DNA from 3 places in the Janthinobacterium sp. GW823-FHT03B06 genome. Region 2 is predicted to be linked to each of the others. Evidence: predicted binding sites of a transcription regulator. Region 2 holds the regulator's gene; each other region holds the start of a gene.
The links. Region 2 encodes sigma-54, which starts transcription at its own class of promoters, with help from an activator protein. Its sites were predicted from a motif close to TGGCANGNAANCTGCTTT; they were not measured.

Region 1: AC1RBA_RS26255 (PEP-CTERM sorting domain-containing protein) is a predicted target of sigma-54. The motif match lies at 3,743-3,760, and genes of this name have one in related genera.
Region 3: AC1RBA_RS13080 (EDSAP-1 family PEP-CTERM protein) is a predicted target of sigma-54. The motif match lies at 1,817-1,834, and genes of this name have one in related genera.

The regions. Positions count from the first base shown of each region.
Region 1 covers NZ_JBXAJE010000011.1:122,280-132,596, forward strand. The annotation lists gene AC1RBA_RS26240 (amino acid ABC transporter ATP-binding/permease protein) at 1-1,303, opposite strand, end outside; gene cydD (thiol reductant ABC exporter subunit CydD) at 1,300-3,000, opposite strand; gene AC1RBA_RS26250 (GbsR/MarR family transcriptional regulator) at 3,138-3,689, shown strand; gene AC1RBA_RS26255 (PEP-CTERM sorting domain-containing protein) at 3,992-4,558, shown strand; gene AC1RBA_RS26260 (hypothetical protein) at 4,718-4,897, shown strand; tRNA gene AC1RBA_RS26265 (tRNA-Arg) at 4,969-5,043, opposite strand; tRNA gene AC1RBA_RS26270 (tRNA-Pro) at 5,138-5,214, opposite strand; gene glmM (phosphoglucosamine mutase) at 5,350-6,687, opposite strand; gene folP (dihydropteroate synthase) at 6,726-7,559, opposite strand; gene ftsH (ATP-dependent zinc metalloprotease FtsH) at 7,675-9,555, opposite strand; gene AC1RBA_RS26290 (RlmE family RNA methyltransferase) at 9,758-10,317, opposite strand, start outside.
Region 2 covers NZ_JBXAJE010000003.1:189,307-199,623, forward strand. The annotation lists gene ilvA (threonine ammonia-lyase, biosynthetic) at 123-1,658, shown strand; gene queF (NADPH-dependent 7-cyano-7-deazaguanine reductase QueF) at 1,754-2,596, shown strand; gene AC1RBA_RS11865 (PTS sugar transporter subunit IIA) at 2,940-3,422, shown strand; gene hprK (HPr(Ser) kinase/phosphatase) at 3,459-4,394, shown strand; gene rapZ (RNase adapter RapZ) at 4,561-5,424, shown strand; gene AC1RBA_RS11880 (enoyl-CoA hydratase/isomerase family protein) at 5,425-6,510, opposite strand; gene hpf (ribosome hibernation-promoting factor, HPF/YfiA family) at 6,642-7,001, opposite strand; gene AC1RBA_RS11890 (RNA polymerase factor sigma-54) at 7,071-8,549, opposite strand; gene lptB (LPS export ABC transporter ATP-binding protein) at 8,554-9,309, opposite strand; gene lptA (lipopolysaccharide transport periplasmic protein LptA) at 9,309-9,890, opposite strand; gene lptC (LPS export ABC transporter periplasmic protein LptC) at 9,916-10,317, opposite strand, start outside.
Region 3 covers NZ_JBXAJE010000003.1:446,428-456,744, forward strand. The annotation lists gene AC1RBA_RS13065 (dodecin) at 661-867, shown strand; gene AC1RBA_RS13070 (hypothetical protein) at 895-1,206, opposite strand; gene AC1RBA_RS13075 (hypothetical protein) at 1,357-1,731, shown strand; gene AC1RBA_RS13080 (EDSAP-1 family PEP-CTERM protein) at 1,931-2,923, shown strand; gene AC1RBA_RS13085 (LytR C-terminal domain-containing protein) at 2,994-4,070, opposite strand; gene AC1RBA_RS13090 (type II secretion system F family protein) at 4,084-5,022, opposite strand; gene AC1RBA_RS13095 (type II secretion system F family protein) at 5,143-6,120, opposite strand; gene AC1RBA_RS13100 (TadA family conjugal transfer-associated ATPase) at 6,133-7,479, opposite strand; gene AC1RBA_RS13105 (CpaE/TadZ family protein) at 7,530-8,699, opposite strand; gene AC1RBA_RS13110 (TadE/TadG family type IV pilus assembly protein) at 8,755-9,363, opposite strand; gene AC1RBA_RS13115 (TadE/TadG family type IV pilus assembly protein) at 9,353-9,835, opposite strand; gene AC1RBA_RS13120 (pilus assembly protein TadG-related protein) at 9,832-10,317, opposite strand, start outside.

The DNA.
Region 1 (10,317 bases), on a different contig from region 2:
CCCACAGCTGCGCATCGCTGGCGGACGGGGCGGCCAAGCGCAGGTTGTCGCGCAAGCTGTCCTGGAACAGTTCCGTCTTCTGGGTGAACAAACAGGCGCGGCCCGCGTGCACCGTGCCCGACAACGGCGCCAGCTCGCGCGCGGCGATGGCCAGCAAGGTCGACTTGCCCGCGCCGCTGGGGCCGATCAAGGCCACGCGTTCGCCCTCGCCGATGTGCAGCGATACGTCGTGCAAGATGGCGACATCACTGCCCGCATGTGCGGCGCTGACATGTTCCAGGCGCAAGCCCGGTGCGCTGTCAGCCGGCGGCACTGCGATCTCCTGAGCATCGAGGCGCGGCGCCAGGCGGCGCATGGCCAGCAGCATGCGCCCCGCTTCCAGCGCGCCGCGGCGCAGTCCCGCAAACGGTTCCACGGCTGTCAATGCAATCAACAGGGCCAGGGCTGCCAGCGGCACGTTCAGCGCCTGCTGCTGCACCAGCGCGGCCACGGCCAGCAGCACCCCTGCCAGGGTCGCGCTGCCCGCCACGCCATATGCAGCGCCCGCCGCCGTCTCCAGGCGCAGCAGGGCAACATCGGCTTGCGCCAGCGAGCGGTCGATCTGTCCCAGCGCGGCGCACTGGGCGTCGATGCGGCCCGCCATCACCAGGTCCGTCTGGCCCGCCACCAGGTCGATGGTGGCGGAACGCAGTTTTTCGATGGCGCGTGTACGCACGATGGCGGGACGGCGGGCGCCGCGCGCCAGAAGCCAGCTGATGCCGCCGCCGGCGGCCAGCAGCCACGCGGCCAGGCCCAGGCCCAGCTGCCACTGCATCACGCCCAACGCCACGCCGGCCAGCAGGGCCACGCACAGTGCCGTGAAGGCGGGCACCAGCAGGCGCAGATACAGCGATTCGAGCGCGTCGATATCGGCCGTCAGGCGGAACAGCAGCCTGGCGGGCTGGCGCAGCAGGCGGCTGGCCGCTTCCGGACGCGACCAGCCGCGAAACAGCTGCACGCGGATGGCCGCCAGGGCGGCGAACGTGGCGTCGTGCGTGACGAGGCGCTCCGCATAGCGCGAGCCAGTGCGGCCGATGGCCAGCAGGCGGATGCCGGCCGACGGGCCGAACACGTCGAACAGGATGGCCGTCGAGGCATGCAAGCCGGCGATCGAGGTGGCCGTGATGAACCAGCCGGACAAGCCCAGCAAGGCCATGCCGGCCACGGCCGTCAGGGCCGCCAGCACGGCGCCCCCGATCAGCTTGCGGGGCTGGGCCAGCAGCAATTGCCGCAGCACGGGGTGCGATATCAGCGATGTTTTCATGCGCGCGCCTCTGCCTTCTGCGTCTGCGCATGCGCCTGGGCATCAACTTGCACCGTGCGCTGCAGCCGGCCAGCCAGCACGGGGTCGTGCGTGGCGACAAGCATCGTCTTGCCTTTTGCCAGGGCCAGCAAGGCGTCCGTGACGCGCGCCGCCGTTTCGCTGTCCAGGTGGGCCGTCGGCTCATCGACCAGCAACAAGTCCGCATGCGGATGCACGGCCACGCGGGCCAAGGCCAGGCGCACGGCTTCACCGCCGGACAAGCCCTGGCCGCCATCGCTGAGCATGACGGCCGGCTGCGCCTGCGCCACGCTGGTCAGGTCGGCCAGGTGCAGCGCCTGCGTCACGTGCGCGGCGTTCGCACCTGCCCGGCCCAGTGTCACGTTCTGGCTGACGGACGCGGCAAACACGTGCGGACGCTGGCCCATCCAGGCCATGCGCTGGCGCACGGTATTGACGGTACCGTCATTCAGGCGCACGCCGCCGATGCGGATGTCGCCGCCGCCGGCGGGCAGCAAGCCGGCCAGCAGGGACAGCAAGGTGGTCTTGCCGGCGCCGCTGGCGCCCAGCAGGGCCACGTGTTCGCCGGCGCGCACGCTCAAGTCCAAGCCGTCGAACACGGGCGCTTCGCCGGGATGGGCAAAGCGCAGTTGATGGATGTCAATGGCAGGCGGCGGCGCCACCGCCATGGCGGCGGCGGAGACGGCGGCAACTTCCGCACCAAAGCCCGGCAAAGGCACGCCCTCGGCGGCCAGATCGTGCAGTCCGGCCAGGCCCGCCTCGCCGGCCGCCTTGTCGTGCCAGACGGCGGCCAGCTCGCGCAGCGGCTCGAAGAACGCGGGCGCCAGCAGCAGGATGAACAAGCCCTGCCCCAGGCTCAGTTCGCGGCCCCAGGTGCCGAAATCGAGGCTGCCCAGCAGCGAGAAGCCGATGAAGGCGGCCACCATGGCCACGCCCAGCGCGGAAAACAGTTCCAGCACGGCGGACGACAAAAAGGCGATGCGCAGCACCACCATCGTGCGCCGGCGCACGGATTGCGACGAGGCGTCCAGCCGCGCGGCCGTGGCATCGACGGCATCGAGCGCGCGCAAGGTGGCCAGGCCGCGCAGGCGGTCCAGCAGAAAGGCGTTCATGCTGCCCATTTCCACCATCTGCGCGCGGCTGGCCGCCTGCGCGCCCATGCCCACGAGGGCCATGAAGACGGGAATCAGGGGCGCGGCGATGAGCAGGATCAAGGCGGCGATCCACGACAGCGGCGTCACCACGGCGAGGATCACGAGCGGCACGAGCATGACTTTCCAGCGCGCCGGCTTGTAGCGCACCAGATACGGCACGATGGCTTCGGCCTGCTCGGCGATGACGCTGGCCGCCTGGCCTGACTGGGCGCGCTGGCGGTCCAGCGGCGAACGGCGCGCCAGCGCCTGCGCCACTTGCCCGCGCAAGGTGGACAGGTGCGCGCGCGCCGCCGCATACATGCTCCGCGCGCCCCATGCTTCGCAGCCGGCGCGCAGCATGCCCAGCAGCAGCACGCCAGCGGCCGGCAACAGGGCCGCGCGCCACGGCGCGCCATCGAGCATGGCTTGGACGGCCCAGGCCAGCAAGGCCGCTTGCGGCAGCCACAGCAAGGCGGCGCCGCCTTGCGCCAGACTGGCGGCACGGGGAAGAATAAAGCGGGGCAAGGACAGTGGCGAGGTCGTCATCTTATATTTTTTGAGTTTTCAGAATTTTCTGTAAATTCGATTTTTTGTATAATACTGCGAAACATGACATATATCAATTGACCCTGGCGGTTTGGCGTGAAAAAATTCAGATAATTATGAAAACTCAAAATATCCAAATGACGCCGCTGATCCTGACCTTCGTCAGCCATTTCGGCGAGATGGGCAGCCGCTGGGGCTTTAACCGCACGGTGGGGCAAGTGTACGCCTTGTTGTTTGTCGCGGAGCATCCTTTGCACGCGGATGAAATCGCGGAGCACCTGAGTTTTTCGCGCTCGAACGTGAGCATCGGCCTGAAGGAATTGCAGGGCTGGGGCTTGATCCGCCAGTCGCGCATCCCCGGCGACCGGCGCGAATATTTTTCCTCGCTGGGCGACGTGTGGCAAATCTTCCGCGTGGTGGCCGCCGAGCGGCGCCGCCGCGAGGTGGCCCCGACCCTGACGGTGCTGCGCGAAGCGCTGCTGGCGCCGGCCACGGAACCCGTGGATCAATATGCCCAGGAGCGCATGCGCGAAATGTATGAACTGGTCGACCTGGCCAACACCTGGTTCGACGACTTGCAGCGCCTGTCGCCCGAATCGATGGCGCAACTGATGAAAATGGGCGCCAAGGTACAAAAGCTGCTCAACGCCAAGGATCGCCTGTTTGGCGTCAGCAACAACAGCGACTGAAACCCGCCCCCCTCTTCCCACGCAAGACGCCGCTAGCACAAGCTGGCGCGTCTTGTCACGCTATTTCCTAACGTTATATTGGCCATCGCTGGCACATCCATACATAGCCGTATGCGATGTTGTCAAGCAAACCAATAGAATTATTAAAATTGTATTAATTTACATCAAGAGTAAGCTTGCATTTGCGTACTCAATACGCGCAGGAAATAGCAGCTAAAAACGGGCAATGGGATGACTTCCCCGGCAGGCAGGGGCGTATCCCTACACGATGTAGCAACTGTCTCAAGCACAAGGGGATTTTCATGAAAAGCATAAAAAGCATTGCCGTCAAGGCATCCATGCTGGCCGCAATGACCGTACTGGCAAGTGCAGCGCAAGCGGCCACCTGGGTCGATGTGGGGCCGGCCAGCGGTTTCGTCATCGCCGGCAGCACCGTCACCTATTCGCCATCACCGGCATTGGAAGTGAAATATTATGACGATAATCTGGTGCCGCAGAGCCCCTCGGACATCCAGGGCTACATCAATGGCGTGTTCGGCAGCAGCCTGGGCGCCGCCGTTTCGTATTGCGACAGCGCCACTTCGGGCTGCACTGCCGGCACCACGGCAGGCTTGAGCGGCGGGGTCAATTCCTATACGAGCGCGGCCGCCTATGACTATCTGGCCATCCACTTCGGCCAGGGCGAACTGGTGTTCCACTGGGCCGCGCCAGTGGCTGCCGGCACCACGTTCACGGTGGAAGGCCTGCCCAAGGATCTGAGCAACTACAGGGCCTTCATTTCCGCCGTGCCGGAACCTGAAACCTATGCCATGCTGCTCGCCGGCCTGGGCCTGCTGGGCTTCCTGGCACGCCGCCGCCAGGGAAAGTAAGCATCACCAGCGGCAGCGGCGCACCATCGCCCGCTGCCGCCTCCATTCCAGCCGCATCTTTACGCCGCGCTTGCGGCGCCAGGCACGCTTTTTACACCATTTTTAGATCCCTCTCGCTATGCTCGACGGCATCCACTGCTGATCGACGAGGGAGATCTCATGCACGAACAACCGTTTCAGCTACGCGCGCGCAGCGTGATCCGCCAGCACTTGCCCGCGCGGGAACGGCTGCGCCTGGCCCGGCTGTCCAGCAAGAAAATGGGGTCGCTACTATCCGCGCTGCTGTGCGCGGCGCCGCTGTTGTATTTGCTGAGCGTGGTACTGTTTGCGCAGCCGTGACACGGCAGGCAGGCAAAAGATGAAGAGTGATGGCAATGCGACAGGCTGTCGCGTGCATGACCAGCATGAACTGGTCCGCCCAGAGGGAATCGAACCCCCATTCACGGTTTAGAAGACCGTTGTCCTATCCGTTGAACGATGGGCGGAAAGGTGCAGCATTTTAGTCTATGCGCGCCAGCAATGCCAAGGCGTCGCACAATAGAAAACGGGCTGTCATTTCTGACAGCCCGCTTATGACTTTGGTCGGAGTACAAGGATTCGAACCTTGGACCCCCTGGTCCCAAACCAGGTGCGCTACCGGGCTGCGCCACACTCCGAAGACAAGATAATAACGCCCCCACCCAATTTCGTCAATTGCCCCAGGCGAATTAGATGGAAATAACTATCACTCCCGCTTGGGCGCTTGCTGAAAACGTACAGGGCAAGGCAGTGCAACGCCACCCTGGGCGTTTTCAGCTGGCGACCTTGTCGGCGATGCGGCGCGCCATCGACTCGGCCTTCTCCTTGTCCTTCGCCTCCACCATCACGCGGATCAGCGGCTCGGTGCCCGAAGCGCGGATCAGCACGCGGCCCGTGTCGCCCAGTTCGGCCTCGACCAGTTCCTTCTCGGCCACCATGGCGGCATTTTTCTGCCAGTCGAAACCGGGCGCCACACGCAAATTGATCAGGGTTTGCGGGAACAGCACCAGTTCGGCCAGGCATTGCTGCAGGCTTTGGCCGCTGCGCTTGAGCGCGGACAATACTTGCAGCGCAGAGACGATGCCGTCGCCCGTCGTGTGGCGGTCCAGACACAGCAAATGGCCCGAGCCCTCGCCGCCCAGTATCCAGCCCTTTTCCTTCATGACTTCCAGCACGTAGCGGTCGCCCACCTTGGCGCGCGCAAAGCCGATGCCCTGCTGCTTGAACAGCACTTCCAGCGCCATATTCGTCATCAACGTGCCGACGGCACCGGCCACGGGACCCGTCGCCAGACGGTCCTTGACCATGACGTACAACAATTCGTCGCCGTTGTACAAGCGGCCCGTGGCGTCGCACATGATCAGGCGGTCGGCGTCGCCGTCAAGGGCGATGCCCAGGTCCGCGCCGTGCTCGACGACGGCTTCGGCCATGGCCTTGGTTGCCGTGGCGCCAAAGCCCGCATTGATGTTGAAGCCATCGGGCTTGTTGCCGATCGCGATGACTTCCGCGCCCAGCTCATGGAAGACGTGCGGCGCGATATGGTAGGCGGCGCCATGCGCACAATCGACGACGATCTTCAGGCCGCGCAAGTCCAGCTCGTTCGGGAAGGTGCTCTTGCAAAATTCGATGTAGCGGCCCTGGGCATCGTCGAGGCGCTTGGCGCGGCCCAGCTTGTCCGACGCCACGCAAGCCATGGGCTCGTCGAGCGCCGCCTCGATTTCCAGTTCCACGCTGTCGGGCAGCTTGGTGCCCTGGCCGGAAAAGAACTTGATGCCATTGTCGTGATACGGATTGTGCGAGGCGGAAATGACCACACCGGCCGACAGGCGCAGTGCCCGCGTCAGGTAAGCGATCGCCGGCGTCGGCATGGGGCCGGCCAGCATCACATCCACGCCTGCGGCCGACAGGCCCGCTTCCAGCGCCGCTTCCAGCATGTAGCCGGAAATGCGCGTGTCCTTGCCGATCAGTACCGTCGGACGCGCCTTGCCGCCCTCCGACTTGGCCAGCACCTTGCCGGCCGCATAACCGAGGCGCATGACGAAATCGGGGGTGATCGGAGCGGTGCCCACCAGGCCGCGGATGCCATCGGTGCCAAAATATTTACGCGTCATAAATTTCTCTTTTGTTGTTTATAATGAATCTTACAGCTTCAGTGCGCCATGCGCCAGACCTTCAGGGCATCGACGGTTTCTGCTACATCATGCACACGAATAATTTCCGCGCCTTGCGCTACCGCCGCAAGCGCACCGGCAACACTGCCGGCCAGGCGCTGCTCGACGGGACGTCCCGTCACGGCGCCGATCATCGACTTGCGCGACAGGCCCGCCAGCACAGGCAGGTCCAGCTCGCTGCGCAGCTGGCGCGTGGCACGCAATAAAGCGTAGTTCTGCTCCACCGTTTTGCCAAAGCCGAAGCCGGGATCGACGCACAGGCGTTCGCGGGCGATGCCGGCCGCCGTCATGGTGTCGATGCGTTCGCGCAGGAAGTCGATGACTTCGCGCACCACGTCGTCGTACTGCGGCTGGGCTTGCATGGTTTCTGGCACGTTTTGCATGTGCATGATGCACAGCGCGCAATCGCTGTCCCGCACGGCCTCGATGGCGCCTGGCGCGCGAAAACCGTTGATGTCGTTGATCATGTCGGCGCCCGCCAGGATGGCTTCGCGCATGACTTCCGGCTTGTACGTGTCGACGGACAAGGGCTTGCCGCAGTCGCGCAAGGCGTACAGCACCGGCATGACGCGCTGCAACTCATCGTGCAGCGGCAGCGGCGGCGCGCCGGGGCGGCTCGATTCGCCGCCGATATCGATGATGTCGGCGCCATCAAGCATCATCTGCTCAGCGCGCGACAGGGCAAATTCCAGGTGCTGGTATTGGCCCGCATCGGAAAACGAGTCGGGCGTGATGTTCAGGATGCCCATCACCAGCGCCTGCGCACCGGACAGGTTGAAGCCGAAACGGCCGAATTGCAAATAGTGTCGCATGTGAATCTTTGTAGTCGTCAGGAAAAAACTGCTGCGGCAACGAAAAAGGGCAAGGATTGCTCCTTACCCTCGTTCTTGCCATCCCATTGCGTGCCGCCCGTCAGGGCGGCACTAATCAGGCTGGTGCCGTCACGTTTGGCGAGATGCCGCCCGTGCCGCTGTCGCCCGCATTGCGGCGTGGCGGAATGACTTTCGGTGGACGTGGCTCCAGGCCGGCCATGATGTCATTGATTTGCTCTGCATCAATGGTTTCCCATTCCAGCAACGCTTTCGTCATCATTTCGACCTTGTCGCGGTTGCCTTCCAGCAAGGTGCGCGCCAAAGCATATTGCTTGTCGAGAATGTTGCGGATTTCAGCATCGACCTTTTGCTGGGTCGCTTCCGAGATCGTCTTGGTGGCGCCACCGAAGAAACCTTCGTTTTCGCTGTCTTCGTAGACCATTACGCCCATGCTGTCGGACATGCCGAAGCGGGTCACCATGGAACGGGCCAGCTTGGTGGCGCGCGAGAAGTCGTTCGAGGCGCCCGTGGACATCTGTCCGACGAAGATCTCTTCGGCGATACGGCCGCCGAACAGGATGGAAATTTCTTCCAGCATCTTGTCCTTGTAGGCCGACAAGTTGTCGTGTTCCGGCAACTGCCAGGTCAGGCCCAGGGCCCAGCCGCGCGGCATGATCGTCACTTTATGCACGGGATCGGCTTTCGGCAGCAACTTGGCGACGACGGCGTGACCGGACTCATGGTAAGCCGTATTGCGACGCTCTTCCTCGCGGATGATCATCGATTTACGCTCCGGACCCATGTAGATCTTGTCTTTCGCATCTTCAAAGTCAGCCATTTCCACCAGGCGCTTGCTGCGGCGGGCGGCGAACAAGGCTGCTTCGTTGACCAGGTTGGCCAGGTCGGCGCCCGAGAAACCGGGGGTGCCGCGGGCCAGGATATCGGCTTTCACGTCAGTACCGATAGGCACTTTCCGCATATGCACGTTCAAGATCTGTTCGCGGCCGCGGATATCGGGCAAGCCGACGGACACCTGGCGGTCGAAGCGGCCCGGACGCAGCAAGGCTTTGTCGAGCACGTCGGCGCGGTTGGTGGCGGCCACGACGATGACGCCGGAGTTCGCTTCAAAACCGTCCATCTCGACCAGCAACTGGTTCAGGGTCTGTTCGCGCTCGTCATTGCCGCCGCCCATGCCGGCACCGCGGTGACGACCGACAGCGTCGATCTCATCGATGAAGATGATGCACGGCGAGTGTTTCTTGGCGTTTTCGAACATGTCGCGCACGCGGCTGGCACCGACGCCGACGAACATTTCCACGAAGTCGGAACCGGAAATCGAGAAGAACGGCACCTTGGCTTCGCCGGCGATGGCGCGCGCCAGCAGGGTTTTACCCGTGCCAGGAGGACCTACCATCAGCACGCCGCGGGGAATACGGCCGCCCAGTTTCTGGAATTTGCTCGGATCCTTGAGGAAGTCGACCACTTCGTTGACTTCTTCTTTCGCTTCGTCGCAACCGGCGACATCGGCGAAGGTGACGGTGTTGCTGGCTTCATCCATCATGCGCGCCTTCGACTTGCCGAACGAGAATGCCCCGCCCTTGCCGCCGCCTTGCATCTGACGCATGAAGAAGACCCAGACGCCGATCAACAGCAGCATGGGGAACCAGGAAACAAAAATAGTTTGTAGGAAAGACGCTTCCTCGGGCGGACGCACATCGAAATGCACGCCATTGTCGCGCAAGTCGCCGATCAGGCCCTTGTCGAGGCTGGTGGCAGTGGTACGCACCTTGGTGTCGTCCATCAGCTTGGCGGTGATCGACGAACCTTCGATCACGACATCCTTGACGCGCTTGGCTTTGACTTCATCCAGCAAATCGGAATAAGCGATGGCCTTGCTGCCGCCTGTGGCGCCATGACTGTCGAATTGCTTGAACAGCATGAACAACAGCAGCAATACGACTACCCAGATGGCAGATTTGGAAAACATGTTATTCACGAAGACTCCTTGGATGCAGTGCGCATCTCTTTACCTATAGCTAGAAACACGATTTTACTCGCAATAAGCGGGCCGTGCCAAAGCCCGCCGATCCGTGCGCGCGAAAAAACCGCGTTCACGCAAAAAAATGCAGTATAAACAATTTAGGCTTTTATGCCATCAGACGCTACTGCACTTCTCGTTCCCATGTGCGGATTCCCTCTTAAATATCAAGGGCGGGATCATCTTCTTCTACGGCATTTTTCAGCGGATTCTTGATTCCACGGCCCATCAGGAAGATTTCCGACGATTTATCGCGGCTGGCCTTCGGCTTTTTCTGTACCACGACCTTGAATTCAGCGCGGAATTTCTCCACGATCTGGCTGAAACCCATGTCTTTAAAGCATTTCACCAGCAATACGCCAGACGGCTTCAGGTGCAATTGCGAAAATTCGATGGCCAGGTCGATCAGATGCTCCATGCGCGCGGCATCCGCCGTGGCAATGCCCGACAGGTTGGGCGCCATGTCCGACAGCACCAGATCGACCTTGCGGCCTTGCAACACCACTTCCAGCTGGCGCAATACGCGCGCTTCGCGGAAGTCGCCCTGGATGAAGTGGAAATCGGCGATCGGCTCCATTTCCAGCATGTCCAGGCCAATCAGGGTACCATTGACCCCGCCGCCATCCTTGCCGGCCAGCTTGCGCCGCGTGTACTGGGCCCAGCTGCCGGGAGTACAACCAAGGTCGACAATCACCTGGCCAGGTTTGATCAGTTTCTCGT
Region 2 (10,317 bases):
AAGGCAGACCCGCCCGCAGTTCCACAGAGCATTATTGTCGCCAGGCTATCCGCCGCCGCGCCGCCGCTATCGACAGACACGCTCCAGACCCTTTCTGGCCCAGAATCACTTGCTTGCAGACTATGAACATCGACTACCTCAAGAAAATCCTGACCGCCCGCGTCTATGACGTCGCCACCGAAACGCCGCTGGAACTGGCCCCTGCCCTGTCGCAGCGCCTGAACAACCAGATTTACTTCAAGCGCGAAGACATGCAAAGCGTGTTCAGCTTCAAGATTCGCGGCGCCTATAACAAGATGTCCAAGCTCAGCGAAGCGGAACGCAAGCGCGGCGTGATCTGCGCCTCGGCCGGCAACCATGCCCAGGGCGTGGCCCTGTCGGCCGCCCGCATGGGTTGCCGTGCCGTCATCGTCATGCCCACTACCACGCCGCTGGTGAAGGTCGAGGCGGTCAAGGGACGCGGCGGCGTGAACGTGGAAGTGGTGCTGCACGGCGAGTCGTACACGGATGCCTACAACCATGCGCTGACCCTGGAAAAGGAACAGAAGCTGACCTTCGTGCACCCGTTCGACGACCCGGACGTGATCGCCGGCCAGGGCACGATCGGCATGGAAATCCTGCGCCAGCACGCCGGCCCCATCCACGCCATCTTCGCCCCCATCGGTGGCGGCGGTTTGATCGCCGGCATTGCTGCCTACGTAAAACAGATTCGCCCCGACATCAAGATCATCGGCGTGCAAAGCGTCGATTCAAATGCCATGGCCCGCTCGCTGAAGGCGGGCGAGCGCGTGACCCTGAACGACGTGGGCCTGTTCGCCGACGGCACGGCCGTGCGCCTGGCCGGCGAGGAAACCTTCCGCCTGGTGCAGGCGTATGTCGATGAAATCATCACCGTCGACACGGACGCCATCTGCGCCGCCATCAAGGATGTGTTTACGGATACGCGCAGCATTCTGGAGCCGTCCGGCGCCTTGGCCATCGCCGGCGCCAAGGCCTATGTGGAACGGGCCAGCCTGACCAAGCACCCCGTCAACAATGAAACCCTGGTCACCATCGCCAGCGGCGCGAACATGAATTTCGACCGGCTGCGTTTTGTGGCGGAACGGGCCGAGTTGGGCGAATTCCGCGAAGCCGTGTTCGCCGTTACCATGCGCGAACAGCGGGGCAGCTTCAAGCGCTTCTGTTCGCTCATTGGCGCGCGCAACGTGACGGAATTTAACTACCGCATCAGCGATGAAAAAGCCGCGCACGTGTTCGTCGGCATTCAAATTGCCGACAGGCATGAATCCAGCGTGCTGGCGAAGACCTTCGAGGAACACGAATTCAAGACCCTCGACCTGACCCACGACGAACTGGCCAAGTCGCATATCCGCCACCTGGTGGGCGGCAAGAGCCGGCTGGCGCAGGACGAGCTGCTGTACCGCTTCGAATTCCCCGAACGCCCGGGCGCGCTGATGCGCTTCCTCGACAGCATGGCGCCGAACTGGAATATTTCCCTGTGCCATTACCGCAGCCAGGGCGGCGACGTGGGCCGCATCCTGATCGGCCTGCAAGTGCCGCCCGATGAAATGGGAGAATTCGCCCGCTTCCTCGATACCCTCGGTTACCGTTATTGGGATGAGAGCAGCAATCCCGTCTACAAGCTGTTTTTAGGTTAGTTCTAACCCAGGCGAACAAGCTGGGGTCAGACCCGACGGGTCTGACCCCGAAATAGGCTACCATGCGTGCTTGACTGAATTCACGCCACACGACCATGACCACCACCAACGACCTCGCCGAACAATCCCCGCTGGGCAAAAGCTCCGCCTACCGCACCGATTACGCGCCGGAATTGCTGTTTCCGATTCCGCGCCAGGGCAAGCGCGACGAGCTGGAACTGCACGGTACATTACCGTTTTTCGGCATCGATATCTGGAACGCCTACGAACTGTCGTGGCTGAACCAGCGCGGCAAGCCGCAGGTGGCCATTGCCAAGGTCAGCGCGCCGGCCGATTCGCCCAACATCATCGAATCGAAATCGTTCAAGCTCTACCTGAACTCGTTCAACCAGACCAAGCTGGACAGCCCGCAAGCCCTGCTGGCACTGCTCAAGCAGGATTTGTCGAACGGTTTCGGCGCGCCCGTGCAAGTGGAACTGACTTTGCAGGAAGATTTCGGCAAGCTCAAAATGGGCGAGTTCGACGGCGTGCTGCTCGACCGCCTGGACCTGGAAATCACGCAATACACGCCCTCGCCGCTGCTCTTGAAGGCGGCGCTCGATGCAGCGCCGGTGGAAGAAAAACTCGTCTCGCACCTGCTCAAATCGAATTGCCTGGTGACGGGCCAGCCCGACTGGGGCAGCGTGCAGATCGCGTATGCGGGGCCGCAGATCGACCAGGAAAGCCTGTTGCGCTACCTGATCGGTTTCCGCGAACACAATGAATTCCACGAGCAATGCGTGGAGCGCATCTTTGTTGATATTTTGCGTCAATGCAAACCGCAAAAACTGTCCGTGTATGCGCGCTATACGCGCCGCGGCGGCCTCGACATCAATCCCTGGCGCAGCAACTTCAGCACGGGAGCGATGCCGGGCAATCTGCGCAACGCGCGCCAGTAACGCTAGGCAACACCGCGCAACACCCCAAAACCATGCCAACAGGAATGTTGGCTGTGTTTTAAAACAACGTTGCAGTAGTGCCGCAGAGCATGTCAAAGACGCTGAAAAATCGGAAAATCGGCATTCGGCGGCGGAAAAACCGGCGCGCCGCGTGTTTTTAATCAAGAAATAGCCGATACACGCCGATGTTATTTTTTTGCTAAAATGATGGTCACATTGGCTGTAGCGCCCACTGCGCCCGCAGCGGACGTATACTGTTGAGAATTGGCGTTACAGGCCGCGAAAACAGGCCTATAATTCGGCTCGCAAGCCCTCTGTGCATTGCACCATTTCATTGAGTGTCATGACTAATCTTAGCAAAATATTATCCCTCGAAAACGTCCTGCTGGATCTGGAAGTTTCCAGCAAGAAGCGCGCCTTCGAGCAAGCCGGCCTGATCTTCGAAAACAATTACGGCATCGCCCGCTCTACCGTCTCGGACAATCTGTTTGCCCGCGAACGTCTGGGCTCGACCGGTCTGGGTCATGGCGTGGCCGTGCCGCATGGCAGAGTCAAGGGCAGCAAGACCTTGAAATCGCCGCTGGGCGCCTTCGTGCGCCTGGCCGAACCGATTCCGTTCGAGTCGCCCGATGGCAAGCCCGTCAATCTGCTGTTTTTCCTGCTGATTCCCGATCATGTCACCCAGCAACATCTGGAAATCCTGTCGGAAATCGCCGAAATGTTTTCCGATGACGCCTTCCGTACGGCATTGGCCACGGATCCGGAACCGAAATCCGTGCATTCGCGCATCGTCAATTGGCAACCCAGTCTGCAAGCGGCGGGTTAAACTTCAGGTATTCCTCCACTCCTGAAGAAGACTGCCATGTTGCAAACGCCGCTGACGATACAACGCCTGTACGACGATAATCGTGAAAGTCTGCAACTGGGCTGGTTCGCCGGCTTCCCCGGCGGCGAGCGCCTGATCTCGGGCGACGTCTCGTCGGCCGCCGACCAGGTAGGCCACTTGAACCTGATCCATCCGGGCCGCATCCAGGTCTTCGGTCACCAGGAAATCAACTACTATCAGCGCCTGAAGGTCAACACGCGTACCCACGTGATCGGCGAACTGATCGCCGGCGGTCCGCCCGCGCTGATCATCGCGCAAGGGCTGGAAACGCCGCCCGACATCCTCGCCATCTGCGACGAGCAAAACATCCCCCTGTTCTCCACCCCGCTGCCGGCCGCGCAAGTGATCGACTTTCTGCGCGTCTACCTGTCGAAAAAACTGGCGCAGCGCATCATCATGCATGGCGTGTTCATGGACGTGCTGGGCGTGGGCGTGCTGATCACGGGCGATTCGGGCCTGGGCAAGAGCGAGCTGGGGCTGGAGCTGATTTCGCGCAGCCACGGCCTGGTGGCCGACGACGCCGTCGAATTCTCGCGCATCGCGCCGAACATGATCGAAGGCCGCTGCCCGCCCCTGCTGCAAAACCTGCTGGAAGTGCGGGGCCTGGGCTTGCTCGACATCAAGGCCATCTTTGGCGAAACGGCCGTGCGCCGCAAGATGCGCCTGAAACTGATCGTCCATCTGGTGCGCCGCAACGCGCTGGAAGAGGAAGTCGAGCGCCTGCCTTTCCTGTTTCCCACGGAAGACGTACTCGGTCTGCCCGTGCGCAAGGTCGTCATCCCCGTCGCCGCCGGCCGCAACATCGCCGTCCTGCTGGAAGCGGCCGTGCGCAACACGATTCTGCAACTGCGCGGCATCGATACCTTGCAGGAGTTCATGGAACGGCAACGCCTCGCCATGAGCGGCGATTAGCAACGTAGGTCGGATTAGCGGGGCCGCCGAGGTGGGGCAAGGCCCCGCGTAATCCGACAGCATTGTTGGCGCGTGCAGCAAAGAAATATCACAGCCCAAATTGCAATAATTTGTAAAGATAATTGCATCGGGAGCGCGGTGCCGGTCTTTATTGTATGATCGGGCTATGCATATCGTCCTTATCACCGGAATATCCGGCTCCGGTAAATCCGTCGCGCTCAATGTGCTGGAAGATACCGGCTACTATTGCGTCGACAACCTGCCGCCGGCCTTGCTGCCGAGCCTGGTGCAAACCTTGCTCGACGAAGGCACGCCGCAACTGGCCGTCGCCGTCGATGCGCGCAGCGCCGAATCGCTCGTCAGCTTGCCGCACAATGTCGCGCTGTTGCGCGACCAGGGGCATGACGTCAAGGTCATGTTCCTGACAGCCACCACGCATTCGCTGGTGGCGCGCTTCTCGGAAACGCGGCGCAGCCATCCGCTGTCGCACGAGTTGCGTCCGAACCAGAATCCGGCCAGCCGCCGCACCCTGATCGAGTGCATCTCGGAAGAACGCGAACGCCTGTCGGCCATCGAACAGCTGGGCCATGTGATCGATACCTCGGACCTGAGCGCCAACAAACTGCGCGCGTGGATCAAGGATATCGTCGCCTCAGAGCGCGCGCCGCTGACCCTGTTCTTCGAATCGTTCGCCTTCAAGCTGGGCGTGCCGCTCGATGCCGATTTCGTCTTCGACGTGCGGGCCTTGCCCAATCCCTATTACGACCTGGCCCTGCGCCCGCTCGACGGCCGCGACGCGCCCGTGATCGCCTTCCTCGACGCGCAACCGAGCGCGCTGGAGCTGCTGGCCGACATTCGCGCCTTCATCGAGAAATGGCTGCCGTCGTTCAAGTCCGACAACCGCAGCTACCTGACGGTGGCGCTGGGCTGCACGGGCGGCCAGCACCGCTCCGTGTACATGGCGGAACGGCTGGCGCAGTATTTCGGCCCCAAAGAAAGAGTCGTGCTGCGCCACCGCGAGCGTTCTTAATCAGTCGAGGTGGCGCAGCGGATGGGCTTGCGCCGGCCAGACGGGGGCGAAGAAACGCGCCACCATGGCCGCGTCGACCCCGTCCAGGCTGGCAGGCTGCCAGCGCGGCGCATTGTCCTTGTCGACCACCAGCGCGCGCACGCCCTCGAGCACTTCGCCATGTTCGAAATTGTGGCGCACCACCGTGCGCTCCATGCGCAGGCAATCGGCCACGCCCAGGTGGGCGCCCCGCTGCAGCAACTCCAGGGTCACCGACATCATCAAGGGCGAGCGCAGGCGCATGGCCGCCAGCGCCTTCGCCGCGAACGCGCCGTCATCCTGCGCCAGCGAGGCCATGATGGCGGCCACCGAACCCGCGCTGAAGTGGCGGTCCAGCGCCGCGCGCGCCGTGGCCAGGGGGGAAGCGCCCGCCTCGGCCTGGAAAGGCGCCGCCAGCGCCTTGATGGCGACCGGCAAGCCTTCGCCCGGCGTGGACTCGAACAGGGCCAGCAGCGCCCCCATCTGCGCCTCGGGCAGATACACGTCGGCCAGGCCCGTGTACAGGGCGTCGGCCGCGTTGATCGTCAAACCCGTCAAGCCCAGGTACAGGCCCAGCTGACCCGCCAGACGGGATAAAAAGTAACTGCCGCCCACGTCGGGGAACAGGCCGATATTGACTTCCGGCATAGCCATGCGCGTGCGGCCCGTGACGATGCGCAGGCGGTTGCCGGGCCCCGCTTGCGCCACGCCCATGCCGCCGCCCATCACCACCCCATCCATGACGGCGATATACGGTTTCGGGTAGAAGTGAATCAGATGATTTAAAGCATATTCTTCCGTAAAGAAATCTTCCAGCAAGGCGCTGCCGCCCTGCGGCGTGGCCAGGCCCGCGTCGTAAAAGAAACGGATGTCGCCACCCGCGCACAGGGCTTTTTCGCTGCTGGAGCGGATCACCACGGCGTCCACCTGCGGATCGTCGCGCCAGGCCAGCAAGGCCGCGCTCAGGGCGCGCACCATCTCCAGCGACAGGGAATTCAAGGCTTTCGGACGGTCGAGCACGATGTGGCCCGTGCGGTGGCGGATGGAAATCTGGACGAGGTCGCTCATGGCAGGCAGGAAAGAAGTGAAAGTGCAAACATTCTAGCGCCTGCGCGGCGAACATTGCGTTTCGCTGGACGCAAAAAAGGGCGCAATGTGCGCCCTTAGTTGATCACAGCCGGTTGAAAGTCGCGGGCCGCTTAGGCGGGGGCGAATTCTTCTTCCGAACTGTCTGGCAGATGCTTGATCGCCTCTTTACCGTGCCCTTGCACTTTGGTTTTGTATTTCATCACTTGCCTATCGAGCTTGTCGATCAGGGTATCGATCGCGGCATACAGGTCGTGCGCCAGGCTTTCCACATAGACAGTTTTGCCACTCAGACGCAGGTTGACTTCGGCCTTTTGACGTTTTTCTTTCTCTTTGAGGTTATCCACGGTCAGAATCACGGCGATATCGATAACTTGATCGAAATGACGTTTCACGCGCTCCAGCTTCGTTTGTACGTATTCACGGATGGCTGGTGTCACTTCGAGATGATGTCCGCTGATGGTGAGATTCATACACACTCCTAAAGATGATCGGGTTCGTGCGGTCCATCGTATCCGGCCCGCAGAGGAACCGAAAAAAACTTACAAACACTTACGCAGGCTCACTGGCGGAATTTTTAACGCTTCCCGGTATTTGGCAACAGTACGTCGCGCAATCACCATGCCTTGTTCCCCCAGCATGTCCGCAATCTTACTGTCGGATAAAGGATTTTTAGGGTCTTCTGCTCCTGTCAGTTGCACGATCAATGCCCGTATCGCCGTCGATGACGCTTCGCCCCCCGCTTCGGTGGCGACGTGGCTACCAAAGAAATATTTCAACTCGAACATGCCGTGCGGGGTCAGCATGTACTTTTGAGTTGTTACCCGCGAGATAGTACTCTCGTGTAAACCCAGTGTATCAGCTATTTCACGGAGCACAAGGGGGCGCATGGCAACGGCCCCATGCGAAAAAAAGTTCTTTTGTCTTTCTACTATCGCCTGCGCCACGCGCAGAATCGTGTCGAAGCGCTGGCGCATATTCTTGATCAGCCACTTGGCTTCCTGCAACTGTGCACCCATGGCGCCCTCGCCCTTGCCCTGCTTGAGCAAGTTGGCGTACATGGCGTTGACGCGCAGGCGCGGCATGACGTCGTTGTTCAGGGTCACTTGCCAGCCATTGCGCGCGCGCTTGACGACGACGTCGGGCACCACGTAATCGGACACGTCCGCAGCGAACACGGCGCCCGGATGCGGGTTGCACTGGCGAATTACCGTCTGCGCTTCACGCAAGTCTTCATCGTCGCAATCGAGGGCTTTTTTCAGCTTGTTGAAATCGCGCTGGGCAAACCAGGCCAGGTGCTTTTCCACGATGACGAGGGCCATGCGCCGCGTCACCATGGCGATGTGCGGCAAGCGCTTGATTTGCAGCGCCAGGCATTCGGACGCATTGCGCGCGCCCACGCCGGGCGGATCAAAACTTTGCAGCAGCGACAAGGCCGTGCGCATCTCGTCGGCATCGATTTCCAGCTCTTCCGGCAGGCGCGCCAGGATGTCGTCGAGCGACTCTTCCAGGTAGCCATTGTCGTCGAGCGCGTCGATGATCAGCTCGACCAGCGCGCGGTCGCGCAATTCGAGCACCGTCACGCGCATCTGCTCCATCAGGTGTTCGCGCAGGGTACAGTGATGGGCCTCCAGTTGCGGGCGGGAATCTTCGTCGTCGGGCGCCTTGCCCCGGCTCGCTTCGCTCCAGTCGCTGTCGCCGCCATCCGCGGCGGCCGGGCCCTCGCCCGCCTCGCCGTCAAAGGTTTCCGCTTCGGCCGGCGCCGCGGGCGCCTCCTGGCCTGGCGGCTGGGGCGGCGCTTCGGCCGGCGCGGCCGTGGAGCTCAAGGCCCCGTCGGACAGCAGGCGCAGCGAACGGTCGAGCGGATCGTCGAGGCGCTCGAGCAAGGGATTGTCCGTCAGCAGTTGCTCGAGTTCCTGATGCAATTCCAGAGTAGACAATTGCAACAGGCGTATCGATTGCTGCAACTGCGGCGTCAGTGCCAGGTGCTGCGAAGTGCGCAGCTGCAATGATTGTTTCATTGGCTTACATGCGGAAGTGTTCGCCCAGATAGACCCGGCGTACCGACTCGTTCGCGATGATGTCGTCGGGGCGTCCCGACGCCAGTACCGAGCCCTGGTTGATGATGTAGGCACGGTCGCAAATACCCAGCGTCTCGCGCACATTATGATCGGTGATCAGCACGCCGATATTGCGCTCCTTCAAGAAGCGCACGATGCGCTGGATCTCGATCACGGCGATCGGGTCGACGCCGGCGAACGGTTCGTCGAGCAGCACGAAACGGGGATCGGTGGCCAGGGCGCGGGCGATTTCCACGCGGCGGCGCTCGCCGCCCGACAGGGACAGCGCCTGGTTCTCGCGCAACTTTTCAATCTGCAAGTCGGCCAGCAGTTTATCCAGGCGTTCCTCGATCTCGGCCTTCTTCAAAGGACGGCCTTCGACGGTCTGGATTTCCAGCACGGCGCGGATATTGTCTTCCACCGTCAGCTTGCGGAACACGGACGCCTCCTGCGGCAGATACGACAGGCCCATCTGCGCGCGGCGGTGGATCGGCAGGCTGGAAATGTCCACGCCGCTGATGTCGATGCTGCCGCCATCCGACGGCACCAGGCCGACGATCATGTAGAACGAGGTGGTCTTGCCGGCGCCGTTCGGGCCCAGCAGCCCCACCACTTCGCCGCATTCGACTTGCAGCGAGACATCATGCACGACCTGCCGCTTGCCATAGGTTTTCTGCAGTCCGCGAACGATCAGGGTGCTGCCGCAACGGGTATTGTCCATTATTTCGTTCCTGGCACAGGTGTGGCCGGCGCTCTCTCCGCCGCGGGCGCCTTGGTCTTCGGCTGGATCACCATGCGCACGCTGCCGCCATCGGAGGTGCTGGTGCCGCTGTCGGAATTTTCCATCTTGAATACTTCCTTGCGGCTGTCATACGAGATGAAGGCGCCATTGGCCACATCGGTCACTTTCGTGCCCTCCAGGCGCGTCAGCTTGGCCTTGGAAAACAGTTTCACCACTTCCGTCTTGTTGTCGTATTCCACGCGCTCCGCTTCGCCTTCGACCCACAGGTCGCCGGCGCCATCGCGCTTCTGGCGGAACGTGGCCAGCTTGCCGGGATCTGCCCAGAAGGTGATGAACTGGTAGCCTTGCGGGTCTTCCGTGATCAGGGCCCGGCCCGCCTTCATGGTCAGCGTGCCCTTGACCAGCACGACGTCGCCCGTCAGGGTACGAATCTGCTTGACGTCATCGACGTGGCCGCTACGCGCCGTGATGACGGCTTCCTTCTCGGAATCGGCCTTCTCGGCATGCGCCACGCCCATGAGGGCCAGAGAAAATACGCTCAACAGCAAGATGTTCTTCATAGTATGGTTTCCTTGTTTCATTCTGTCATTTTGCCGCCGCGGCCGGGCGCGGTTTCGGCGGGAGGACCATGCGCAAGGCATTCTGCACTTCCACCACGCCGGTGGCGTTATTGGCCTTCATGCCGATACCATTGATGCGCGAGGCGCCCGTCAGGATATCGACAGGCACGTCCGTTTCCATTCTTTCTTCGTCCGGAAACACCGTCAGCGCTTCCGTCCTCACGGTCAGGTTCTGCGCCTTCGGACTGGCCACGCGGTCGATCACGACCTTGCGGTGCAGTTGCAGCCGGGTATTGTCCTGGTCGATATGCGCCAGTTCCGCATTCATGTTCAACGGCGGCATGCCCGGCGTGAGCTTGCGCACGAAGGGCTGGTCGATATCGGACGAATCGTCGGCCGGATAATGCGTGAGCTTGTTGCCCGACAC
Region 3 (10,317 bases), 260 kb from region 2:
CTGGTCCTGGTGGTATGTTTCATTTATTTATAGTACTAAATGACCCAGCGCCCATCGATGGCTATCCTGACAATATGTGCGCGCTGGTATGCGTTTGTTCGACCTATCCGAACGTCCCGTTCGATGCAACTTGTGAGCTTCAGGTCGGAAGCCATCCTTTCGTAGAGCATCACAGTCACATCGCCTACAAGCATACTCGACTGGAGCCTGCGGCAACATTGTCGCAATTGGTGGAGAGCGGGGTGTTTCGTGTGCACCGTCCTTGCGGAGACCCGCCTTTTTCAGAGATCAAAGCCGGGCTGAATGCATCGAAGTTCACGAAGGGTGCCTTCAAACGACTACCCATTTAGTTGTGTAGCTAACCTTTTTCTTCCCAGGCGCCTGCAGGATGCTCCTGGTGCCATTGACGCTCATCGCGACCCGAAGTGAGCGCATAGCGTGGGACGCAACGCGGACTATCTCCACCCACACGCCGACAAGACCAACTGAAGTCCCGGTTTTAACCGACAGCAATGTTGCCAACATGATGGCAGCCTTCGCCAGATTCGCAATCGCCTTGCTGCACCGCGCAATGACTATCAGCACATTTAGGCGCAAGATGAGCACGTGCCTGCGCAATGCAGGCTCCCGATGTCTGGCTTGCCTACCTGGGGAAATATCATGTCCGCACACACTTACAAATTGATCGAGCTGGTCGGCACGTCCACCGAGAGCAGCGATCAGGCGATACGCGATGCCATTGCCAAGGCGGCGCTGACGGTCAAGCACATGGACTGGTATGAAGTGACGGAATCGCGCGGGCATATCGTCGATGGCAAGGTGGCGCATTTCCAGGTCACGCTGAAGGTCGGCTTCCGGCTCGAATAAAGTGATCGAGTAAGGCAGGCCGCGCGCTCAGCGCCGCCCGACCGTTCCCCGGCTCTCCAGCCACTCCCGGCCGCCGCTGTCCAGCGCGGCCTCGATCACCTTGTCCGGCAAGCTGTAGACGGTTGCCCAGCTGGCCCGGCCGTCCTGCGTATTCGCGGGGAAGCTGTGCGTTTCGATGGGCCAGTGGTATTTGCGTTTCAGCGCTTTCACGATGGCGGCCAGCGAGACGCGGCCTTGCAGCGGCTCGGCGCCGGACTGGTCGCGGTTCGACAGCAGCACGGCCAGGACCTGGCCGCGGCCCGTGCGTGCGCCGGGGAAAGTGGGGGTTTTGTTTGCCATGGCCTATTTTACCGGGCAAGCCATGATGTGCCGCACCTTTGATCTGGCGCAAGCGCCGCAACGGCGTTGCGGCCACGATGAGCATTTCGCCAGGCGTGCCGGCGCCCCTCCGGCAGCCTGGGCTAGCGACAAGGGGCACAGGAGAACATCATGCACAGCCTGAACATCCACGCCATGCAATGGCAGCCCGTCGCCGATATTTCCGCCGTCCATCCGCTGCTGCCCGACGACCTGGCGTGTTTTCGCGAACTGCGCGACGTGCTGCAGCGCTATGGCGCGCTCGACCGCTTCGGCATTTCCCTGATCCACCGCCATTTCGACATCGCCGACGACGAAGAGCTGATGGAGTACACGGATGCGGCCGCCCGCACGTTGACGGTGAAGCCTGTCAAGAAAAGCGACATCGACTGGCAGCACACGACGATTACCAACTGGAAATTGACGGAGGGCGAGGAAGTGGCGCGCATCGGCTGCGGCTGCGCGCGCAATTCGGGCGGCCACCTGGGTTATCACCGAGGCACCTGAAAGCGGCGTCGGCCTTTCTTACACTTTGCTTCCACCGGCTCAGTCTGCTTTACGCAAGCACTTGATTCAATGTGCTTTTTTTGTGTGGCATACAAGCTGCTTATCACTGTCTACGAGATGAATTCAGACAAGTCATTCTGGACATTCTGGATTCTTTCTCCCCCGGATTTCCCGAGACTGACTACGATAAGAGGCTGCGATGAACGTCGATCACACACGAAACAAGACCCTGGGTTGGCTGGGCGCACTGGCGGCGGCAAGTCTGCTGGCCAGCGGTCAGGCGCAGGCAGGTGCGTACGGCCTGGCCGTCAACGAATTGAACAATTTCCGCATCACCACCAGCGCCGGCGCGCTGTCGCTGGCTGGCGCCAACCGCAATGCCAGCGACAGCGCCTTTTTCCAGGGCGGCGTGGCCGTCAATCCGCGCGCCGTCAATACGGGTCCGGCCGCCAACGCCGACGTGCTGCAAGTATGTTCGGGCGGCGGCTGCAGCGGCTTGCCGCAAAACCACTACGGCCCCAGCCCCAGCTCCACCCTGGAGTTCGCCCGCGGCGATGCGCACGCCTTCGGCAATATGCTCACGGCCGCCGGCTCCACCGTGAGCGCCGTCTCGGAAGCACAGCGCAACACGGTAGGCGCCGCCACGTCGACGGCCGGCGACACGCTGACCGGCTCCGTCAACCTGACCCTGTCGAGCGCCGGCTTCATCACCTTCAGCTTCATGGGCCGGCGCGACCTGCGCACCAGCGTGACGACCATGGGCGACAAATCGAACGTGTCGATCATGGATATCTTCAATATCTCGTGCAATGCCGCCAGTCCCGTCGGCTGCCTGTCGCATGCGAATGCCGACGGCGTGATCTTCCAGTTCGCGCCTGATGGCGATGCCAGCAATGGCAGCGACATCAACGGCAACCATACGGTCGGCAGCCTGGACCCGTTCAGCCTGAACATGACGGCCGGCACCAACGACCCGGCCACCGGGCGCGCCTTCACGAATGGCTTCGCGATGTTTTCCCTGACCTCGAATTTCGCCCTGCCCGCCGGCAGCTACACCTTGAATTTTTCCAAGTCCACGCGCACCGACATCGTCGTCATCGATCCCTTGCAAGTGCCGGAGCCAGGCACCCTGTTCCTGCTGGGGACGGGATTGGCCGCCCTCGCCTTTACGCGCCGCCGCCAGGCTAAATAAGCACTGGCACGCTCAAAAGCACGCGGCGCCCGCAAAAGGCGCCGCGTTTTTTTATGCCAGCCGATGCGTGTTAACCGAGCCGTGCCAGCGCCTGGCGCGCCAGCTGCAATTGCTGCAGATAATAGCGGTGCAGCATGGCGGGGTCGCTCAAGTCGCGCCCCAGTACCAGACGCAGCTCGCTGGCGGGGCAATCGGCGGCCTGGGTCTGCACCTGGGTCTGCACCTGCGTACCCAACTGGCGGGCCAGCTGGCGCGCCGCCTGTTCCTGCGCGGGCCGGTACTCGACGCGCGTGCGCGCCACCTGGAAGCTGGCTTCATTGGCCAGGCGCACCACCTGCACGGGCGCTCCTGCCAGACTGCGCGCCAGCGCGGCGGCCAGGCCCGGCACGCCGTTGCCGTTGACAATTTCCAGGCGCGGACGCGGCGTGCCAGTCACAGGCGCAGGCGCAGCCGGCACCAATGGGCTAACGGTCAGGCTGCGCACCGCCGCCGGCACGCGTCTCAGGCGGGCCATGCCATCGCTCTGCGTGATCTCCACGCGCGCCATGGCGGGCGCATCGGGCACCGGCGCGGGCACGCCCTGCGGCGGCGCCTCGCCGCGCAACAAGGCCAGATCGCGCCGCACATCGTGTTCCTGCAAGCTGGCCGCCTGGCGCCGCATGACGGCGGCGCGCTCGTGCTGTCCCAGCCGTTCCAGTACCTGCGCCAGGTGCTGCCAGGCCAGCGCATTGAGCGGATCGAGCAGACACGCCTGTTCCAGCACGGGCAAGGCTTGCGCGTCGCGGCCGCTTAAATAATAGGCGTGGCCGAGATTGCTGAACAGATAGGCCTGCTGCGGCTGCCGTGTACCCGCCTCCTGCGTCAAGGCCAGCCAATGGGCGATCGCCGCGTCATGCTCGCCCCGCTGCGCGTGCAGCACGGCCAGTCCGTTGCGCGCGTTCACGTGGCGCGGCGCATGGCGCAGGGCTTGCTCATAAGCCGCTTGCGCCGCGGGCAGGTCGCCCCGCTCGACATGCTGGCGCCCCGCCGCATAGGCGGCATCGGCGTCAGGCCACTGCGGCGCCGGTGCATGGGCCAGCTGCGTGGTACAGGCGGCCAGGCCCAGACAGGCGCAGGCGGCGGCCAGGCGGGATATCGTCAAGCGCATGGTGAGACTCCTTTCAGCGGCTGGCCATGGCCGGCACGAGCACGCGATAGACTTCGATCACGGCCGGCCCCATCAGCACCAGCATCAGGGTGGGAAAGACGCAAAAAATCAGCGGGAACAGCAGCTTTAACGCGATCTTCGCCGCCGCCTCCTCGGCCAGCAGGCTGCGCTTGCCGCGCAGATTTTCCGAATGCACGCGCAGCGAATCGCCCATGCTGGTGCCGAAGCGTTCCGACTGGATCAGCATGGCGACCAGGGTATCGACGTCTTCCACGCCGCTGCGCAAGGCCAGGTTGCGCAGCGCCTTTTCCTTGGAAAAACCGGCGCGCATTTCCATCAGCACCAGTTGCAATTCCTGCGCCAGTACCACGCTTTTGATGTGGATCTCGCCCGACACCTTTACCAGCGCGCGCTCCAGGCTCAGGCCCGCTTCCACGCACACGGTCAGCAAGTCGAGCGCATCGGGGATGTTTTCGAAAATGTCGCGCTGGCGCCGCTTGGCCGTACTGGCCAGCACCAGGTTGGGCAGGTAATAGCCGATGGTGGCGCTGACGCACAGCAGCAACAGCAGCACGCTGCGCAGCTGCGCCGCCATGGCGCTGGCCGCATACAGGCCCAGCGCGGTGGGAAACAGCAGGGCCAGCACGCTTTTCGCCGCAAAGTACAGGGCCGGCGCGCTCGCCTGGCGCCAGCCCGCGTTCATGAAACGCGTGCGCAGCGGCGAGCGCTCCCAGCCCTCTTCCGGCAGCGACAGCTTGCTGAACGGCTGCGCCACGCGCACCACCCGCTCGACCCAGCCAGTATCGGCCACCGCCTCGCTGGCGGCCGACGCCGTGGCGCCGAACAGACGCTGGCGCAAGGTACCGGGAAAGAAGATCAGCCACGCCAGCAGGGCCAGCGCCACCACCACGGCAAAGACGATCAACAAGAACAGCAGTTGTGCACCGGTCATGAAGTATTCCTCCTCTGATCGACTGAAAAAACGTTCAGGGCTAGGCGCGTCGCCGAAGACAGTACGGGCGTACGGCGAGGCGACGCAACAACGCCATGGACTTTTTTTCAGGCGCGCCCTTCAAATACGGATGCGGATGACGTTACGCATCCAGACGACACCCAGCGCCACCATGCCAGCCGCGTACCACAACAGTTTGATGCCGCTGGGATCGGTCCACAGCAGGCGGATGTATTGCGGGTTGACCAGGGCCATGACACCGATCATCACCACCGGCATCAGGCCCAGCACCCAGGCCGACATGCGCCCCTCGGCCGACAGCACGCGCACCTGTCCCAGCAACTTCAAGCGGGCGCGGATGATGCGGGCGATGCTGACCAGCACCTCGGCCAGGTTGCCGCCCGATTCGCGCTGCACCAGCACGGCGATGACGAGGTAGCGCAAGTCCGTCAGCGGGATGCGCGCAGCCAGGTTTTGCAGCGCCTCGTTCATCGGCACGCCGTAATTGATCTCTTCGTGCGCCGTCTTGAATTCGCCGCTGATCGGCTCATTGAGTTCGTCTCCCACCATCTGCAGCACGTTCGAAAACGAGTGCCCGGCGCGCAGCGCGCGGGCCAGGAAATCGGCCGCTTCCGGCAGTTGCGCCTCGATCTTTTTCAGCCGCGCCGCGCGCGCGCGCAGCACGAACAAACACGGTGCGCTCACGGCACAGGACAGCAGCAGCAAGGCGCCGGGCAAGGGCATGGACCAGGCCGCCAACAGCAGCAAGGCCGCCAGCAGCAAGGCGCCGCTGCCGCCCAGGAATTGCGCCACCGACCAGGACAAGCCCGATTGCAGCAGCAAATGATCCAGCCGCGCCGCCTGCGGCATGCGCCGCAGCAGCCGCTCCAGGCCGGGCGAACGCGCATAGCGGCGCTGCTTGAGGATGGAGACGCGCTCGCCGCCCGCCTCGCCGCGCGCCGCCATCAGCCGCAGGCGCCGGTTGATGCGCCGCGCCGCGCTGCCATGCGTGCCCGACCACCACAGCCAGGCCCCTTCCACCATCAGAATGCAGGCGGCGAACAGCAGCACGGCAAAGCCGTAGAACACCAGGTCCATGATCCCTCCCCCTTACTCATAAATTCGGTCCGGGTCGAACACCGTGTCCGGCACCGGCGCGCCGAACATGCGCAAGCGCTCCGTAAAGCGGGGCCGCACGCCCGTGGCGCAAAAGTGGCCCTGCACCTTGCCGTCGGCATCGACGCCCGTCTGCTCGAAGCGGAAGATTTCATGCATGGCGATGATGTCGCCTTCCATCCCCGTCACTTCCTGCAGGCTGACCAGCTTGCGCGCGCCATCCGTCAGGCGCGACACTTGCATCACCACCGTTACGGCCGAACAGATCTGCTGGCGCGTGGCGCGCGGCGTCAGGTTCACGTTGGCCATGCCGACCATGTTTTCCAGCCGCGCCAGCGCGTCGCGCGCCGTGTTCGAATGGATGGTCGCCAGCGACCCTTCATGGCCCGTGTTCATCGCCTGCAGCATGTCGAGCGCCTCGGCGCCGCGCACCTCGCCCAGGATGATGCGGTCGGGCCGCATGCGCAGCGCATTGCGCACCAGCGCGCGCTGGCTTACTTCCCCCTTGCCTTCGATATTCGGCGGGCGCGTTTCCAGCCGTACCACGTGCGGCTGGCGCAGCGCCAGTTCGGCCGCATCCTCGATGGTGACGATGCGCTCGCTGCCGGGAATGAAGCCGGACAGCACGTTGAGCAGGGTCGTCTTGCCGCTGCCCGTGCCGCCCGAGATCAGGATATTGATCTTCGCCTGGCCCAGCGCCTGCAACACCTGCACCATGGGCGGCGTCAGGCTTTTGTAGTCGAGCAGGTTGGCGATGCTCAAAGGCTGCACGGCAAAGCGCCGGATGGACAGGATCGGGCCATCGACGGCCAGCGGCGGAATGATGGCATTCACGCGCGAGCCGTCCGGCAGGCGCGCGTCGACCATCGGGCTCGATTCATCGACGCGCCGTCCCACGCGCGAGACGATCTTTTCGATGATCTTCATCAGGTGCGCATTGTCGTGGAAGGTCACGTCCGTCAGCTGCAGCCGCCCGCCCCGCTCCACATACACCTTGTCGCAGGTATTGACGAGGATGTCGGACACGCTGGCATCGGCCAGCAGGGGTTCGAGCGGACCAAAGCCCAGCATCTCGTGCTGGATGTCGAGCACCAGGCTATGCCGCTCGTGCTGATTGAGGACGATGCGCTCTTCCTCGATCACGCGCTGCACCAGCAGCGCCAGCTCATGCTTGAACTGCTCGGCAGTCAGGCGTTTCAGGCGTTCCAGGTCGATACGGTCGAGTATCGTCTGGTGCATGGTTTTTTTCAGTTCCTGGTAGGCGTGCAGCGCCAGCGCGCCTTGTCCATTGCTGGCGGGGCGCACCGTTTCATTTGCCGCCAGGCGTTCGCGTAAAGTCATCTCGGCTCCCATGATGGCCCCCGGCGGGAGCCTTGACATATGTTTCTGTCCTAAACCTCGCTGCGGCTGAACAGGCGGTCGAACAGGCCGCGGCTTTCCGTCACGCGGCGCGCCGTCACCAGTTCCACCAGCTCGGCCAGGCTGCGCGCCACGGCGCTGGTGCGCGACAGCTGCAGCAGCGGGATGCCCTGGTTGACGGAATCGGTGGCGGCGATGTAATCGTTGGGCACCGTGTGCACCACTTCCGCGCCCAGCGCCTGCTCCAGGTCCGCCAGGCGCAGGCGCCCGCCCTTCTCATAACGGTTGACGATCAGGCGCAGGCGCTCGCCCGGATAGCCGAGCGAACGGAAAATGTCGAGCAGGCGCCGCCCGTCGCGGATGTCGGGCAAGGCCAGCTGCAGCACCGGATAGATGGCGTCGGCGTTGTCGAGCGCGCGCAACGACAGCGCATCGATCTGGCGTCCCACGTCGAGCACGATGTAGTCGTAGTGCTGGCGCGCCACGGCCAGGATGCGGTCCATGTGCTCGGGCTGCATGTCGACCTTGTGCGCGGGGTCGTCGGCCGCCGCCAGCACGCCGAAGTTCGGCGTCACGTGCACCAGGCACGAGGCGAGGAAGGCGCCGTCCATGCGCGCGATCTGGGCACAGATGTCGGACAGTGTCATCGCCGGCTTCTGGTCCGAGACATACAGGGTGGCGTCGCCGAACTGGCCATGCAGGTCGATCAGCAGCACCTTGCAGCCGGCCAGGCTGGCCAGCGCGTAGGAAAAATTCGTCGATAGAAAAGTGGCGCCGCTGCCGCCCTTGCACGAGATGAAGGCGAGGACTTTACCGTCGCGCATCTGCGTCACGCCGGCCTGGATATCGACCCGATCCATCGCCTCGTGAAAGGCCTTGTGCACCAGCGGCAGCTGCAGCACTTCGCGCATGCCAGCGCGCATGGCGCGGATCAGCACATCCTGCTGCTGTCCGCGCGTGAGCAGCATCAGCACCGCCAGCGGATACTGGCGCGCCAGGCGCTCGAGCAGGTCGGCTTCGTCGGCATCGATACCGCTGGCGTCGACGATCACCAGTTCCGGCGCTTCCGGCAGCATGCGCTCGACGGCGTCGCGCAGGCCGCTGCGCCGTTCCAGCAGCCGCAGCACGGGCATGCGGGCCGCCCCCTGCGCGGCAATTTCATCGTGCAAGCTGGCATCGCGGCTAATCATCAGGGCTTTCATCGCACTTCCTCGCTTCTTTCAGGTCTACACAGTCGGCTGCGCCGCCAAGTGGCGCTCAAGGACAAAAACCGGGATTGTCCGGATAACCCAGCGACTCGGCCACGGCCATGGTGGCGCCGTTGGGCAGGCGCACGGCGCCTGCGCCGGAAGGAAACATCACTGCCAGCAGCGGCAGGATGGGCCGGTACGGCACGCTCTCGCAGCGTCCGCCATCGCCGGGCACGCACAGGCGCGCGCGCACGAAACGGATGCAGCTGGCGCCATGCGGATCGTCCAGGCAATTGATGCGGTTACGCTGCGGACAACCGGGCATCACCGTCACCGGCAATGCCGCCAGCGCGGCGCCGCCGCTGGACTGTGACAGGTAATCGATGCGCACATACGCGTCGCTGATGCCGCCGCCCAGCGGCAGCACGCCAGGCGCGGCGCGCAGCACGGCTTGCGCGCGCACGGCCTGCAGCGCACTTGCATTGCTGAAATCGGTAACGGCGGCGCCGCGCGCGGCACGCCGGGTAATCTCGTGCACCATATTCCATAGATACACGGCGCGCGCCACTTCCAGCATGGCGAACAGGAACAGGAAGAACAGCAGCGCCAGCATGGCGAACTCGACGGCGAAGACGCCGCCCTGGCGCTGCCGGCGGGGGCGCAGGTTAATTAACATAGCGTACTGTCGCATTGGCGCGCAGCGGGATCGGCGCCAGCTGCGGCAGCCACTTGCGGGTCAGTTCGGGCAGGAAATCCACAGGCATGTCGACGGACAACTTGATGCGCACCTGCAGCGGCGCCGCCGCATAAGTGCCGCAGCTGTAGGAGTCGTCGGCATACACGCATTCCACGCTGATCAGGTATGGCTGCATGGCCGGCCAGCTTTCCGCCATGGCATCGACCACCATCTGCCGGGCAAACACGGCACCCTGGTTCGCCGTGTCGCCCCTGGCCATCTGCGACAGCGGCATGGTGGCCAGGTAGCGCGCCGCATCGTGCGTACTTTTTTGCAGGGCCGTGTACACCAGCAGCGCGCGGCCGAACAGCAGCACGAAAGGCAGCAGCGCCATGAAAAACAGCAGGATCAGCGCCAGCTCGATGGCGGCGACACCCTCCTGGCGGCGTCGCGCGCGGCAGGGCGGCCTCATTGCAGCAACTCCGCAGGGCCCGCCAGCGCGCCCTCGGCCACGAGGCCGTCAAATTCGGCGCTCAACACGCCATTGCTGGCCGGCGCCGTCATGAAGAAGCGGCCGATGCCCCGCACCTGCGCCAGCACGTCGCTGCCGGCCGGCACAGGGCAGGCCAGCAGGGCAATATGCAGCAGGCGCCGCTGCGCCACGCCCGTATTGCCGGTCGGCGCCGTCTGGTAAGCCAGCGTCTGGTATGGCGGCGTGGCAGGGTAGCCGGGCTTGGCGGCCGGCGCGGCAGGGCTAGCCGGATACAGCCTGGCCCAGTCGCTGGTGGCGAACGGTACGTAGCCGCCGGCCGGCTTCACACTGCTGTACTTGACCGCCTTGCCAAACGACCACAGCGGGCCGTAACTGCCAACGGCAGGCGGCGTCGCGTTCGATTCCGGATCGGCCACGGACAGCAGCGGATTGCCGGTGCTCAGGGCGCTCGGCGCGTCGGG